3 regions of the Paenibacillus sp. J14 genome follow, and region 2 is predicted to be linked to each of the others. Evidence: riboswitches for the same ligand, from Rfam matches in the RefSeq annotation. Region 2 holds a riboswitch; each other region holds the start of a gene.

Region 1 (4,161 bases), on a different contig from region 2:
CAGTGGTTGACGTTCTACTGGAACGAGTACAGCAAGGAAGCCCATGCCGGGCTGGCGCAGATGTACGTCGATGATGAGCGCTTTAAAGCTTATTACGACAAGGATCAGCCTGGAGCGGCCGAGTTCCTGCGGGATGCGATTCAAATCTATACCGGGATGAAGAAATAGTAGTATTGAGAAGAACTCCGCGACGGGATGCCGCGGAGTTCTTTTTACGCGAGGGGCGTGAATTGAAATGGCTCTAGAATTTTCTGGCGTTAGGCTAAGCCTAAATTCATCGGTGAATCAATTGCGGCTTAAACCCAGTTTCCGTTGCGGAATACCGGCTCAATCGTTCCATCCGCGAGCTCTCCATCAATGTTGAGCTCTGCGGAGCCGATCATAAAATCCACGTGCGTTAGACTGACGTTGGCACCTCTGGCGAGCAGTTCTTCTTTGCTTAGCTGAGCGCCGTTTTCGATATTCACCGGATACGCGCTGCCCAAGGCGAAATGGCACGATGCGTTCTCGTCGATCCCGGTGTTATAGAAGATTCGGTTTAGTTTGGAGATAGGCGAATCATGCGGTACCAGAGCGATTTCGCCAAGGTGCTGGGCTCCTTCGTCGGTTTGAAGCAGATTCTCCAAATGCTCCCGTCCGGATTTGGCGTCGAAGCTTACGACTTTACCGTCTTTGAAGGTCAGCGTAAGGCCTTCCACAAGCTGGCCGTTCAAATTCAGCGGCATCGTGCTGGTGACGGTCCCGTTCACACCGGTACGGTGCGGCATGGAGTAGATTTCTTCCGTTGGCATATTGGCGACAAAATAGTTCCCTGCCGCATTGTAATCACCTCCGCCAAGCCATAGATGGCCTTCAGGCAACTCGACGTGGAGATCGGTGCCCGGCGCGCGGTAGTGCAGTTTTTTGTAACGTTTGGCATTCATATGCTCTTGCCGTTCTTTTAACTGTTGGATATGCGCGTGCCAGGCCGCGATCGGATCCTCGCGGTCAACGCGATTCATTTTGAATACGGCTTCCCACATTGCCGTAATCCGCTGTTCTTCGGGTAAATCGGCAAACACTTTGTCGGCCCAAGCCTTCGTTGGGGCTTTGATCAGCGACCAAGTGATCCGGTTGTTGCGCGTTTGGGCGGAATGCTTCTCCCGCGCTTTTGCTGCTGCTTTGACTGCGGTAGACACCTTGGAAGAAGGGATGCCGCGGAACAACTCCGGATCGGGTACTTTAATCCGAAGGATCGCACCGCCTTCCTCACCGAACTGTTCCGCCATATCAGCGAGCCACTGCGGGTAGTAGGCCAAGGATTCGTCCGTTGCATGCTCATAACGAATGCGGGTAATTTGCTCGTCCTCCCAATCGACGTGGACGTATCTGGCTCCGGCATCGTAGGCTTTAGCCACCAGCAGGCGGGTGAAATCCACCGTTTCCAGCGGTGCCGTCAGCATCAGGTTTTGACCGGGTTGGATGTTGACGCCAACGCGGATGACCAATTCGGCGTATTTTTCGAGAAGAACCTCAAAAGCTTCCATCATGTATTCCTCCAATAGGTTCAATAATATTCGTATTTCCGGAATTGCAAACAAGACTTATTGTAGCATGGAACTAGCGGAGAGAGAAAAAGTTAGTGATGGGAAGCGCATAGGTTCTATTGGATATGCCATAAATCGTGCATGATTTGAGCTGTATTTTCACATCCTAATCTCATCATTGCTCGAGGAGGAACTGAACATGGAAAATCCATTTTCCAGCTTACAATCCCAAAATCCAATTTCACTTGCACAACAATCGGTCAAAAAAGCGCATCGCGCGGTGACCCAAGCTCAATCGCATCCTCGTGAAGAAACGTTGGAGGGGGCACGTAACGCGATCGAAAAAGCGGAAAACGCCATCTCCCAGGCCGAAGGCCGGATGAATCCGGAACCGATCGAACGGGCCAAAGAAGACTTGGCCGAGGATCAAGCTGCATTGGCAGAAGTGGAAAACCAACTGGAATCATAATGAAGCCTGGGGGCGGGGATCCATCCAGAGATTTGGGTTGAATCTTCCATCCTTCATATGATGAATTAACAGTTTAAATGTTAAAATTACAGATAATGGGTTGACATTGACTGGAATAGCCTTTACTATAGACACACGCTTAGTTTCCAGTTCATTACTGGAAAGCGGGGGAACCATTTTTTGGGGCGAATCATTCTTTAACGATTGTAGGGTACCATCTTACCCGAGTCCGTCAGCTAACCTCGTCAGCAGTGGATGGGTCTAGTTTCAATTAACTTCACGAAAACTTCCATGGCCCTTATTAAGGGCCATTTTATATTTTTTTGTGTGGACCCCTGCTGGCGGAGCTATGCTTTCCCCCAAGCGAGGGGTCTCTTTTTATTTACCCCGACATGAAGAAGAAAGGAGGGGGGCTGGGCTTCGGAATTGAACTTGATTCAAAACCTACTAAACCGATGCAAAAAATAGGAAAGAAAGGCTGTGAGGATGGTTGAGGAAAGTGTCATGGTTGTTGATTTCATTGCTAGTAGCGGTATCGTTAACTGCCTGCAACTCAGGGCAGAACGCTGATTCAAGAAATGAGTCGGATTCTAAGGCAGAAGGGACGCTGGCGAAGGCAATTCAAAACGGGTCTATAACGGTTGGGTTCGCTAATGAGAAGCCTTATGCCTACAAAGATGCTAACGGAGAACTCACCGGTGAAGCGGTGGAGATCGCACGAGTAATTCTCCAAAGGCTGGGCATTCACGAGATGAAGGGGGAGTTGACGGAATTCGGTTCCTTAATTGCCGGTTTGCAGGCGAACCGATTTGATCTGATTACCGCTGGAATGTTCGTTAACCCGGAACGGTGTGAAGCCGTGTTGTTTGCCAACCCGGAGTATAGCATAGGTGAAGCGATTGCCGTCAAAAAGGGGAATCCTCTCGGCCTCGGCAGCTATGAAGATATCGCTAATAACGAAAAAGCACGGGTTGCCGTAATGACTGGTGCAGTCGAAATCGGTTATTTGCAGAAATCCGGTGTACCGGATGAACGTATCATTCAAGTTCCAGATCAGGCGTCGGCCATTAGCGCGCTTCAATCTGGACGTGTCGAAGCGATCACGATGACGGGACCTTCCTTGCAGGCCATGCTTGAATCTGCGGGGGATCAAGACATCGAAAGAGTAAGCGAGTTTACGCAACCGGTGATTGACGGTCAAAGTGTTCGCGGTTACGGGGCAACGGCGTTCCGTTTGGCGGATAAGGAATTTCAAGAGGCTTATAACGCGGAACTGGCCAAGATGAAGGAATCGGGCGAGCTCTTGGAAATCTTGCAACAATTCGGATTCACAGAGCAGGAACTGCCCGGAGACATGACAGCAGCCGAGCTTTGCGGAGGATAATATGCCAGAATCCTGGATTGATTTTATCCCCACTCTACTAGAAGGAGCCAAAATTACTGTTACCGTCGCTATCTTGGCAACACTTCTAGCGGTTGTAACAGCCTTCGCCTCAGGATTGATGAGTTTATCCCGGTTGCGCCTTATTCGCTGGATCTCTTCAATATACGTCGAGGTGTTCCGTGGGACGTCCTTGCTCGTGCAGTTGTTTTGGTTGTATTTTGCGTTGCCCTTTGCGGGGATTGAACTTCCCAAGTTACTTGCGGCCGTGTTGGCGGTAGGATTAAACTTTGGAGCTTATGGATCCGAGGTTGTACGCAGCGCGATCTTGGCCGTGCCGAAAGGGCAATGGGAAGCGGCGATCGCCTTAAATATGACGCCGTGGCAGCGAATGAGCTATATCATTTTGCCTCAAGCCGCCTTAAGAATGCTTCCTCCGTTTGGCAATTTGCTTGTTGAATTGATTAAATCCACATCTCTCGTCTACTTCATCACCATGGCGGATCTCACATACCAAGCGATGGTTCTGCGGAACAACTACATTTCCTGGACTTCAGAGATTTTGCTCTTGCTCTTGCTGATGTATTTAGTGATGACGTCGCTTGTCTCTTTCGGCATCCGGGTGTGGGAGCGTAAATGGTCCGAAGGGAGGATGTAACCGATGTGGGATTGGAATTACGCTTTGGAAATCCTTCCGGAACTTCTCATCGCGCTGAGGATGACGGTTATTGCTACATTGTTGGGTTTTCTGAGCGCTGTGATCGGGGGACTGCTGCTGGCTCTCG
Region 2 (4,161 bases):
AATGTATCACCGTGGCAGGAGATGCAATTTGCTTTGACGATGGCTTCGGCTTGTTCTGCGTTCATGGTGATTTCAGGCATTTGCGGCTTGGCTTCTTGCGCAGCCTCTTCCCGGCTTGGCAAGGTGAACATCAATACAAGGGCTAAAGCGCCTGCGATGACGAACAAACCGCTCATGATCCACTTTTGCATTTCAATCGCCCCTCCTATGTATGCTACCTATCCATTATAACGGAACACACGGGTTGATCATAGTCTTTGTGTCCAAATTAGGAACAAAAATTATCCGTTTCCATTAAATTGTGTGCCATAAGTCATAGTCTTAATCAAAACAAGACATAAAAAAGAGCGTGCCCTTATTCAGGCAGCCCTTTATGAACCATACAATAGAACGGTTTGGACACCCCGCCAGGTGTCATCTTCTCATACAGATCGGTAATGACAAACCCCGCCTTCTGGTAAGCCCGGATCGCTCGGGTGTTCCAGGTCAGCACTTCCAGGTCAATCTGATGATCCGGCTTACGACGCCAGGCTTCCTCCACGATGGTCCTCACAAACAGCTTGCCCAGCCCGTGGCCGCATAGCTCGGGCTTCATACCGATGCCAAGCCGGGTGACTCCTTCCATCGGGAAGTACTGAGCGAAGCCGGCAAGCTCCCCCTTCTCATCCAACACGGAGACATACTGTTCGGCGCGGATCGCCGGGTTCCCAAACTCCACGTCGAGCGCTTTCATTTGCTCCCATGGCAGCCAACTGTAGATGTCATAAGGAGAATCGTAACGCCAGGTGCAAATTTCCGCGCCATGGGCTTCTTCCATCGGTACGATACGAAACGGAGACATCGTTTGGTCCATATTGCCCCCTCCTTAATTAAAGGAAAGTCCGTCGTAATTGTTCCATTATCCTCACAATAGCCGGAATTACGCAGCTTGTAAAGGTTTTTGCCTACCCTTCGGGAAATTAAAATTGTGGGATTTCTCCTGGATATTTAGCTTTGCGGCAACCTTTTTCCCGGTTGTTTCGTTATATAGATAAGAGTACAGATAAAAAAAGACCGCAAGGCGGTTCCAACGAGAACCCGGCCCAGCGGCGAATTAGTGATGATGAACAGGATGAAACCGATAGATCAATGGATTACGATTCCGCAGCGTAGACGGAATAACCGTACTTACTGAGAACACGCTTCGCGCCAACGTAGCGGTTCTGGTAATAACTGTTGCTTAGCTTGTCGATCCGGATGCCCTTGGATGAGGATGCATGGGCGAATTCACCGTCGCCGACGTAAACACCAACATGGGATACTTTGCCCGTCCCCGTCGTCTTGAAGAAGACGAGATCCCCAGCTTGAAGCTCGCTCTTCGGTACCGGTGTGCCTTGCTTATACTGAGCGGCAGACACACGTGCTAACTTGATACCCATCTTGCTGAAGACGTACCGGGTAAATCCAGAGCAATCAAATCCCGCTGTCGTGGTGCCGCCAAATTTATAAGGCGTCCCGTACACGGAATCGACGATACTGGATAGCGTCGTTGTCTCGGCTTTTGCGGAGTCGGCAAAGGCGCTACCTGCCCCCAAGGTGAATAGGAGGGCTAAACTCGTTACCGCTGCTGTCAAAGTCTTTCTCAAGATGTCTTACTCCTTCCAAGGCCTACGAGGTTAGCTTATGGATTCGGTTGAAGGTTCCCTATGATCTGCTATAGCGGTAAGTTAAAAAGTCATCTTCGGATCACGAAGTAACTCAGGATGGAGATTCTAACCTTGATTGAAATGGTAAGTTAAAAAGTCATCTTCGGATCACGAAGGATGAGACTGTTACCTTTTATAGCGAAATCAATTCACCCTTTGGTGGGTCCCCCGCTTCCCGGGTGCGTGGGAATTCGGCAGTTTCATTGTAGATGGCACCCAAGATCTTGCATAGAAATAGTTACAACAATAATTACAAAGTTGTTACCATTTACGTTCTTCATTTTACCAAAGCCGTCCAGAGATGACAAGTTTGTCGAAAAAAACGCTTCTATTGGCCTGTGTTCGCGAAGGGATTCGTGGGTAATGGTTCCTAAGAGACTAGGGCTAAAGAAAAGAGTAGGAGAAAGAAAGGGGATCCAAGGAAAAAACCCGCAGAGACGTTGTAATCAACATCCCCACGGGCTTCGTAGCGAGTTCTTATTGAACATCATCGTGATCAGCAATTTCACCGGTTACATCTTCATACTTGTCGTTGCTCATGATTCGTTTCGCGCCAACGTAACGCTCGACGTAGTACTTCTCGCTTAATTTGCTGATGACTACACCTTTGGAGGAGGAGGCATGAGCAAATTTGCCGTCGCCGACATAGATGCCGACATGAGAAACGCCTTTGCCGGAAGTATTAAAGAAGACCAAATCGCCTTCGATCAGTTCGCTCTTGTCAACCTCCGTACCCATTTTGTATTGGGATGCGGACTGATGAGGCAGCTTGATGCCGATCTTCGAGAAGACGTACATCGTAAATCCAGAACAGTCGAATCCGGAGGTTGTGGTTCCGCCTGCAACGTAGCTGCTACCAAGCGCGCCGTCGATGACACTGTCCAGTTTGGAATCGGCGAAAACGCTGCCAGTTCCAATGGTGAAAAGCATGGCAAAACTTACTGCTGCTACCGTCAAACGCTTCTTCAAGAAGTTATGCTCCTTCCAATGCCTACGAGGTTAGCTTAAGGATTCGGTTGAAGGTTCCCTATGATCCCTCTCAAACGAGATCAATTCACCCAAAGTGGTTCCCCCGTTTCCCTGGTGAAGGGAATTCGGCTTTGTTTTTCACACCTGTCATTTCTAATTTGACATCCGGCACGAATCTCCTGCCAAAGATGACAAAAATAATTACAAAACTGTTACTGAAATTGCGTTGCTGTTATTGTAACAAAGGTAGGTATCTTTTGGCAATGCTTAATTCACAAGATTAAGAGGGGAAATAGGACGGAAGGCCTTCGCCGAACGGCGAAGGCCTTGATGTTACAGGGTTTTGAGGAGTTAAAAAATTTTAACTTTTTTGTGCCTTGGACTGCCAAAGATGAAATTGAGAGGCGATCTTCCAGACCTTAAATGTGCAGCGAAAGAGAGGATAAGCCTGCTGCAGGATGAGGGCCAGCATCCCCGTCCAAATCCAAGATGCGGTGCCGAAGAGAAGGAAGAGGATCAGGCCAAAAGCCCCGAGAATTAGCGAGATAGAGATGCCCTGCAACAGGGTTCGGAAGCAAGCTAGCAGGGAATTCCAAACTCCGGCTTTAAACAAGTAGCCGAACTGGACAAACAATAGGCATTGCCGGATAAACCAACCGTAAATGAACCAGCCCAGGATCAGCCCAAGCCCAGTGAGCCAGGTTGCCATCGGAAGTTCCATCCCGGTCAACCCCGGCCAAAGCGACAGTAGTCTCGGCACAATCCAGAAGGCGGGCAACAAGGTAAGCACGAGCTCCATCGCGTAGAACAAAATTACCGGTTTACCAAATTCCTTCATTCCTCGGAACAGGGGGAAGCCGGGGTTGCGATTTTCCGCCGGTGTGAAGCCGTAGAAGATTCCCGCCTGGATCAACGGAGTCAAGATCATGCGCAGGACGATCATCCCTGCCAGCAGCCAGCAATACAACCGAACCTCGGGATTGCTCCATAAATTCATCTGTCCCTCAAGCAAGAACAGGAGTTTCGATAGCGCCGTGGGCGGCGGGTCAGGATATCTTTGCAGCAGCGCCGTTACGGCAGTATCGACCAACCGGTACAAGAACAATCCCCACAGCAGCTGGTACAGGAACAAGATGATGACCGAGGGAAATTGGCTTTTCAGGGCAGTCCACCCTAAACGAACGAAACTCATTTCTTTCCCTCCTTATAGAAGTATGGACCTAGGGTTACCACAGAAGTCCTCCAAGGATCGCTTCAAGCAGCTTGGTGACGCTCATATTGGAGCGAGACAACGTGGTTTCAGGGACTTCTGCTTTCAGATAGTTGTTGATGTGAAGGTTCTCCACCGTTAAGGTGTAGTCCGGGTCGATCTGAACCCATGCCAGCGGTGCTTTATATTGCAGCTTGATCTCGAGGCGAGAATCTTCCCCGTTCCATTGCTTGCGTACGGTGTGCCCATCGGTGAAGGTGAACAGCAGCGGAACCTTCGGATGGGTTGCCCCTTTGC
Region 3 (4,161 bases), on a different contig from region 2:
TTCATCTCGACGATACTGTATTCCTTCGACAGTTCAATATAATCCAGCAGATTCGGAGTAACCAGCTGATGGGCCACACGAATCCCCATGTCGCGTTCCGGATAGATCACCCGATCCACTCCCAGCTTCTCTAAAGCCCGGCCGTGCAGAAGCGAGATCGCCTTGGCGACTACCGTTTTAATACCCAGGTCTTTAAGGAGAATGGCCGCCAGGATGCTCATTTGAATATCGGTGCCAATCGCCACGATGCCGCAATCAAAATTGCGAACCCCCAGCGACTTCAGCACCTCTTCTTCTGTGGCATCAGCGACAACGGTATGCGTGAGCCGATCGCTAAGTTCTTCCACGATCTCTTCATTCCGGTCGATGCCCAGAACCTCATATCCTAACTCCATTAATTCCAAGGCTAGACTCGAGCCGAACCGCCCCAAGCCGATGACCACAAACTGCTGCTTTTTCATTTTTGCCCATTTTCCCCTTATCCTATAATGATTTTACCTTCTGGATGGCGATACAACTCTTTCCCCTTCCTTGGACCAATCGCATAGGCGAGCGTCAAAGGCCCCAGCCGTCCGGCAAACATCGTAAGACTAATCACTACTTTTCCAAAATCCGTCAGACGCTCCGTTAAGCCCATCGACAATCCAACGGTTCCAAAAGCGGAGGTCGTCTCAAACAAGATAGAGAGGAAATTTGCATCTTCCGTAGTGGACAATACCATCGCTACAGCAACGATGACAAACAGCGCCATCATCGTAATCGTCAGCGCCTTAAAGATCCGTTCCTCAGCCATCCGGTAACGGAATAACACCAAATCCGTCCGTCCACGGATCATGGAGATCACCGCACCGATAAGAATCGTAAAGGTAGTCGTCTTGATCCCGCCCCCTGTTGAGCCAGGCGAAGCCCCAATGAACATCAGGATGATCATGAAGAATTGCGTAGCCTGACGCAGCGAACCGGTATCAAGGGTAACCACCCCTCCCGAACGCGGCGTGACCGATTGGAACAAAGAAGCCCAGATTTTGCCGCTCCAGCTAAGCGGCTCCAACGTGCGTGGATTCGTGAATTCGAACACGAAAATGACGATCGTACCAATCGCAATCAGGACCGCCGTCATCGACAGCACGACCTTGGAATGAAGCGACAATTTGCGATGCTTGCGATACTCCGCCAGATCGGACAAGACAATAAAACCAAGACCGCCGGACACGATAAGTAAGATGGATACAATGTTAATCAAAGGATCGTTCACGTAGGGGATTAAACTGCGATATTCTCCAAATAGATCAAATCCTGCATTATTAAACATAGAAATCGAATGCCAAATTCCAAAGTACAGCGCCCGGCCAAACGGCATATCAAAGGCCCAGCGGAGGGTAAGGAACACCGCTGCACCGGACTCAATCAGCAGCGAATACACCAGCACCTTGCGAATTAAGCGAACGATGCCTTCCATTGAACTCTGGTTCATCGCTTCCTGGAGCAAGAGACGGTCTTTCAGCGAGATTCTCCGTTTCAGGACGAGGGAGAACAAGGTAGCCATGGTCATAAAGCCAAGCCCCCCGATTTGGACAAGCAAGATAATGACGATGTGGCCAAAAGTTGAAAAATACCTTCCCGTATCCACTACAAACAGCCCCGTTACACAAGTTGCCGAAGTTGCCGTAAACAATGCATCAACAAATGGCGTCGGTTCCCCGGACGTCCCGGAGATCGGAAGCATAAGCAGCAGACTTCCCAGCAAAATGATGAGGGCAAACCCAATCACTAATACCTGCGGCGGAGAAAGGTTTATTTTCTTCGTATTCAACGCGTTCACCTCATCGTCTTCCTGAAAAAAGAACAAAAGAAAAAAGCACTGGAAATCCAATGCCTTTCGGTGTTTGGTTCCTGATGCACAAGCCTACGAGGTTAGCTGACGGATTCGGACATGCCCAGTTGCCCTATTCGCGGACGCTTCATCCTCCCATGTAAGAAGTTGAAGCTCCGGGAAATTCACCCCAAAATGTACGGTTCCCCCGTTTTCATTACGAAATTCGGCCAATCTTTTCAATTGTTTTCATTCATTTTTCGTCAAATGGATTATATCCCTTATTGCGTCCCACCACAAAGCTCTATTTTCAAGAAAAAGACCCGAAAAAGACGAAATCAGGGATTGTGCAGATCAACTTCCCCCCCAATCTAAATGATGCGTAGACTTGCCGAAGTTTTTGCCGTTTCTCGTCAATTTTGCCCTCCGTCTGGCGCAGGGGGGATTGCTGTGTTATCTTTACTTTGACGAACTTGATCAAAAAACATACTTCATATTATTAAGAAGAGTACGTTTCCCAGAATTTATTTCAACTTAATCACAAAGGAGTTTTGCGAGTGAATTCCCCTTTGACGTCAAATGGCCGCCGCAGGATGAAGACCAAAAATCTGTGGCTGCTGGCCGCCCTCGGATTCATTGTGTTCGTGGCCGTTCAACTGTTCCCGACCACCGATTCGGAATCGTTGCAGTTGCAGCAATCGAATGAGGTGATCAGCAAACAAGAAGCAGCCGCCAGTGCAAGTGAATTTGTCCAATCGGTACTTGGGATCGACCTGCCGAATCCCGCGAAGGATAAAGCATTAATTACATACGAAACGCGTTCCGATCTGTTTGGTTACTTAACCAAAGCCGATCTGCTCGCCCCATACTTAAAAACGTATGACAAGCAATTTCCCTATGATGTATTTCGTGTCCGTTACACGGATCCCACTGAAGCGTTAAGCGCGGTGACCGTAGATGTTCATATGACCACGGGTAAAGTCGTTGGCTTCGAGGAGATTAGTTCCTCCAGCAACGCCACCAAGCAGATGATGCTGGATGTAGGATCGGAAACGACCGATTCCATGAAGGCATGGGAAGGGGATCTCTCGCTAGCGGAGAAAGAGGAGCTGGCACAGCCTTACCTGAACGCTTTCGGATTTAAACCAAGCGATCTGGAGCTGGCCTCCGGTGAAGGGGATGTAGGCCTCCTCTACCGTATCCAAGGCTACACCTTAGGTGAATCGCAGGCGGAAATCAAGCTTAGCTTCGAATACGGTAAGGTTTCTTCGTTAGAGAGCTATTTTAGTGTACCTCAGGCACATCTGGACTACGTTGCCGGGCAGACCAAAATCGCCAGCTGGCTTACCTATGCGGGTTATGCCCTGTTGACGTTCGTGCTGGCCATTCTGGCGATCGTCTACAGCGCGCTGACGCGAGTTCATACCTCGTTTAAGCGGGGAATTTTCCTGGCATCGGCTTACTTCGTGTTATCGACGATTGGAACGATCAACATGATTCCGGTGTTCCAAAAAGACGGCCTTGAAGCCGGTGTACTTGTCTTTGGCCTCTTCTTCCAAGGTCTGGTGACCTTGTTCCTGGCCGCTTCTGTGTACTTCTCGCTGGTGGGCGGCGACGGACTGTGGCGGAAGAACGGGATCAACCTCTGGGCAAGATCAAGGGAAGAAGGGTATGGCCGTTCCATCCTGACCTCTGTGGGCGATGGGTATGCCTGGGCATTGATCCTGTTAGGCGTTCAATCTGTGGTGTTCTTCATTTTAGAGCAAACGATTCATACCTGGTCCACGACCGATGCAACGCAATCGCCGTACAACATGGTATATCCGGTATTGTTCCCGCTGCTGGCTTGGGTGGCCGGGATCGGGGAAGAAGCGGTGTATCGCCTCTTCGGGATCCCGATGCTGAAGAAAATGTTCCGCAGCACCTTTATCGCTTGCCTGTTGTCGACCTTAATTTGGGCGTTTGGCCACACGTTGTACCCGATTTATCCGGTCATTTCGCGCCCGATCGAATTAACCTTTATCGGACTGCTGTTCAGCTTCGTGTTCCTGCGTTACGGCTTCGCGACCGTTGTCTTCTCGCATGTCATCTTCGACAGCATTCTGATGGCCCTAAGCTTGATGTTTATGGGCGGAGCGCTGAATATCGTCGCCGGGTTGTTCTATATCGCCTTGCCGGCGATCGTGGCGTATGTGATTTACTTGTTTAACCCGCCAAGCAAGGAACGAAAGACCCCGCCGCCGCAACCAAAAGAGGAGCCGTATTTTACGACTCCTCTGGCGGATCTTCGTCCCGAAGGGCATTAAGAATTTGACGGGCTAATTTATCCCCGATAGAAAGAGGCCGAA

The links. A riboswitch is a leader RNA that binds a small molecule or an ion and turns the genes downstream of it on or off. The one in region 2 is predicted to bind cyclic di-AMP.
Region 1: another riboswitch for cyclic di-AMP. It lies ahead of ehuB (ectoine/hydroxyectoine ABC transporter substrate-binding protein EhuB); the one in region 2 lies ahead of M891_RS0112555 (C40 family peptidase).
Region 3: another riboswitch for cyclic di-AMP. It lies ahead of M891_RS0119925 (TrkH family potassium uptake protein); the one in region 2 lies ahead of M891_RS0112555 (C40 family peptidase).

Annotation. Positions count from the first base shown of each region.
Region 1 is NZ_JADQ01000023.1:59,918-64,078, forward strand. It holds gene M891_RS0111000 (MerR family transcriptional regulator) at 1-168, shown strand, start outside; gene M891_RS0111005 (aminopeptidase) at 297-1,526, opposite strand; gene M891_RS0111010 (hypothetical protein) at 1,726-1,995, shown strand; cyclic di-AMP (ydaO/yuaA leader) riboswitch at 2,122-2,261, shown strand; gene ehuB (ectoine/hydroxyectoine ABC transporter substrate-binding protein EhuB) at 2,486-3,379, shown strand; gene ehuC (ectoine/hydroxyectoine ABC transporter permease subunit EhuC) at 3,381-4,034, shown strand; gene ehuD (ectoine/hydroxyectoine ABC transporter permease subunit EhuD) at 4,038-4,161, shown strand, end outside.
Region 2 is NZ_JADQ01000029.1:17,889-22,049, forward strand. It holds gene M891_RS23875 (c-type cytochrome) at 1-191, opposite strand, end outside; gene M891_RS0112545 (GNAT family N-acetyltransferase) at 356-853, opposite strand; gene M891_RS0112550 (C40 family peptidase) at 1,134-1,625, opposite strand; cyclic di-AMP (ydaO/yuaA leader) riboswitch at 1,630-1,892, opposite strand; gene M891_RS0112555 (C40 family peptidase) at 2,163-2,654, opposite strand; cyclic di-AMP (ydaO/yuaA leader) riboswitch at 2,659-2,795, opposite strand; gene M891_RS0112560 (hypothetical protein) at 3,016-3,846, opposite strand; gene M891_RS0112565 (M1 family metallopeptidase) at 3,881-4,161, opposite strand, start outside.
Region 3 is NZ_JADQ01000070.1:5,655-9,815, reverse strand. It holds gene M891_RS0119930 (potassium channel family protein) at 1-461, opposite strand, end outside; gene M891_RS0119925 (TrkH family potassium uptake protein) at 479-1,822, opposite strand; cyclic di-AMP (ydaO/yuaA leader) riboswitch at 1,889-2,055, opposite strand; gene M891_RS0119920 (type II CAAX endopeptidase family protein) at 2,407-4,119, shown strand; gene uvrC (excinuclease ABC subunit UvrC) at 4,079-4,161, opposite strand, start outside.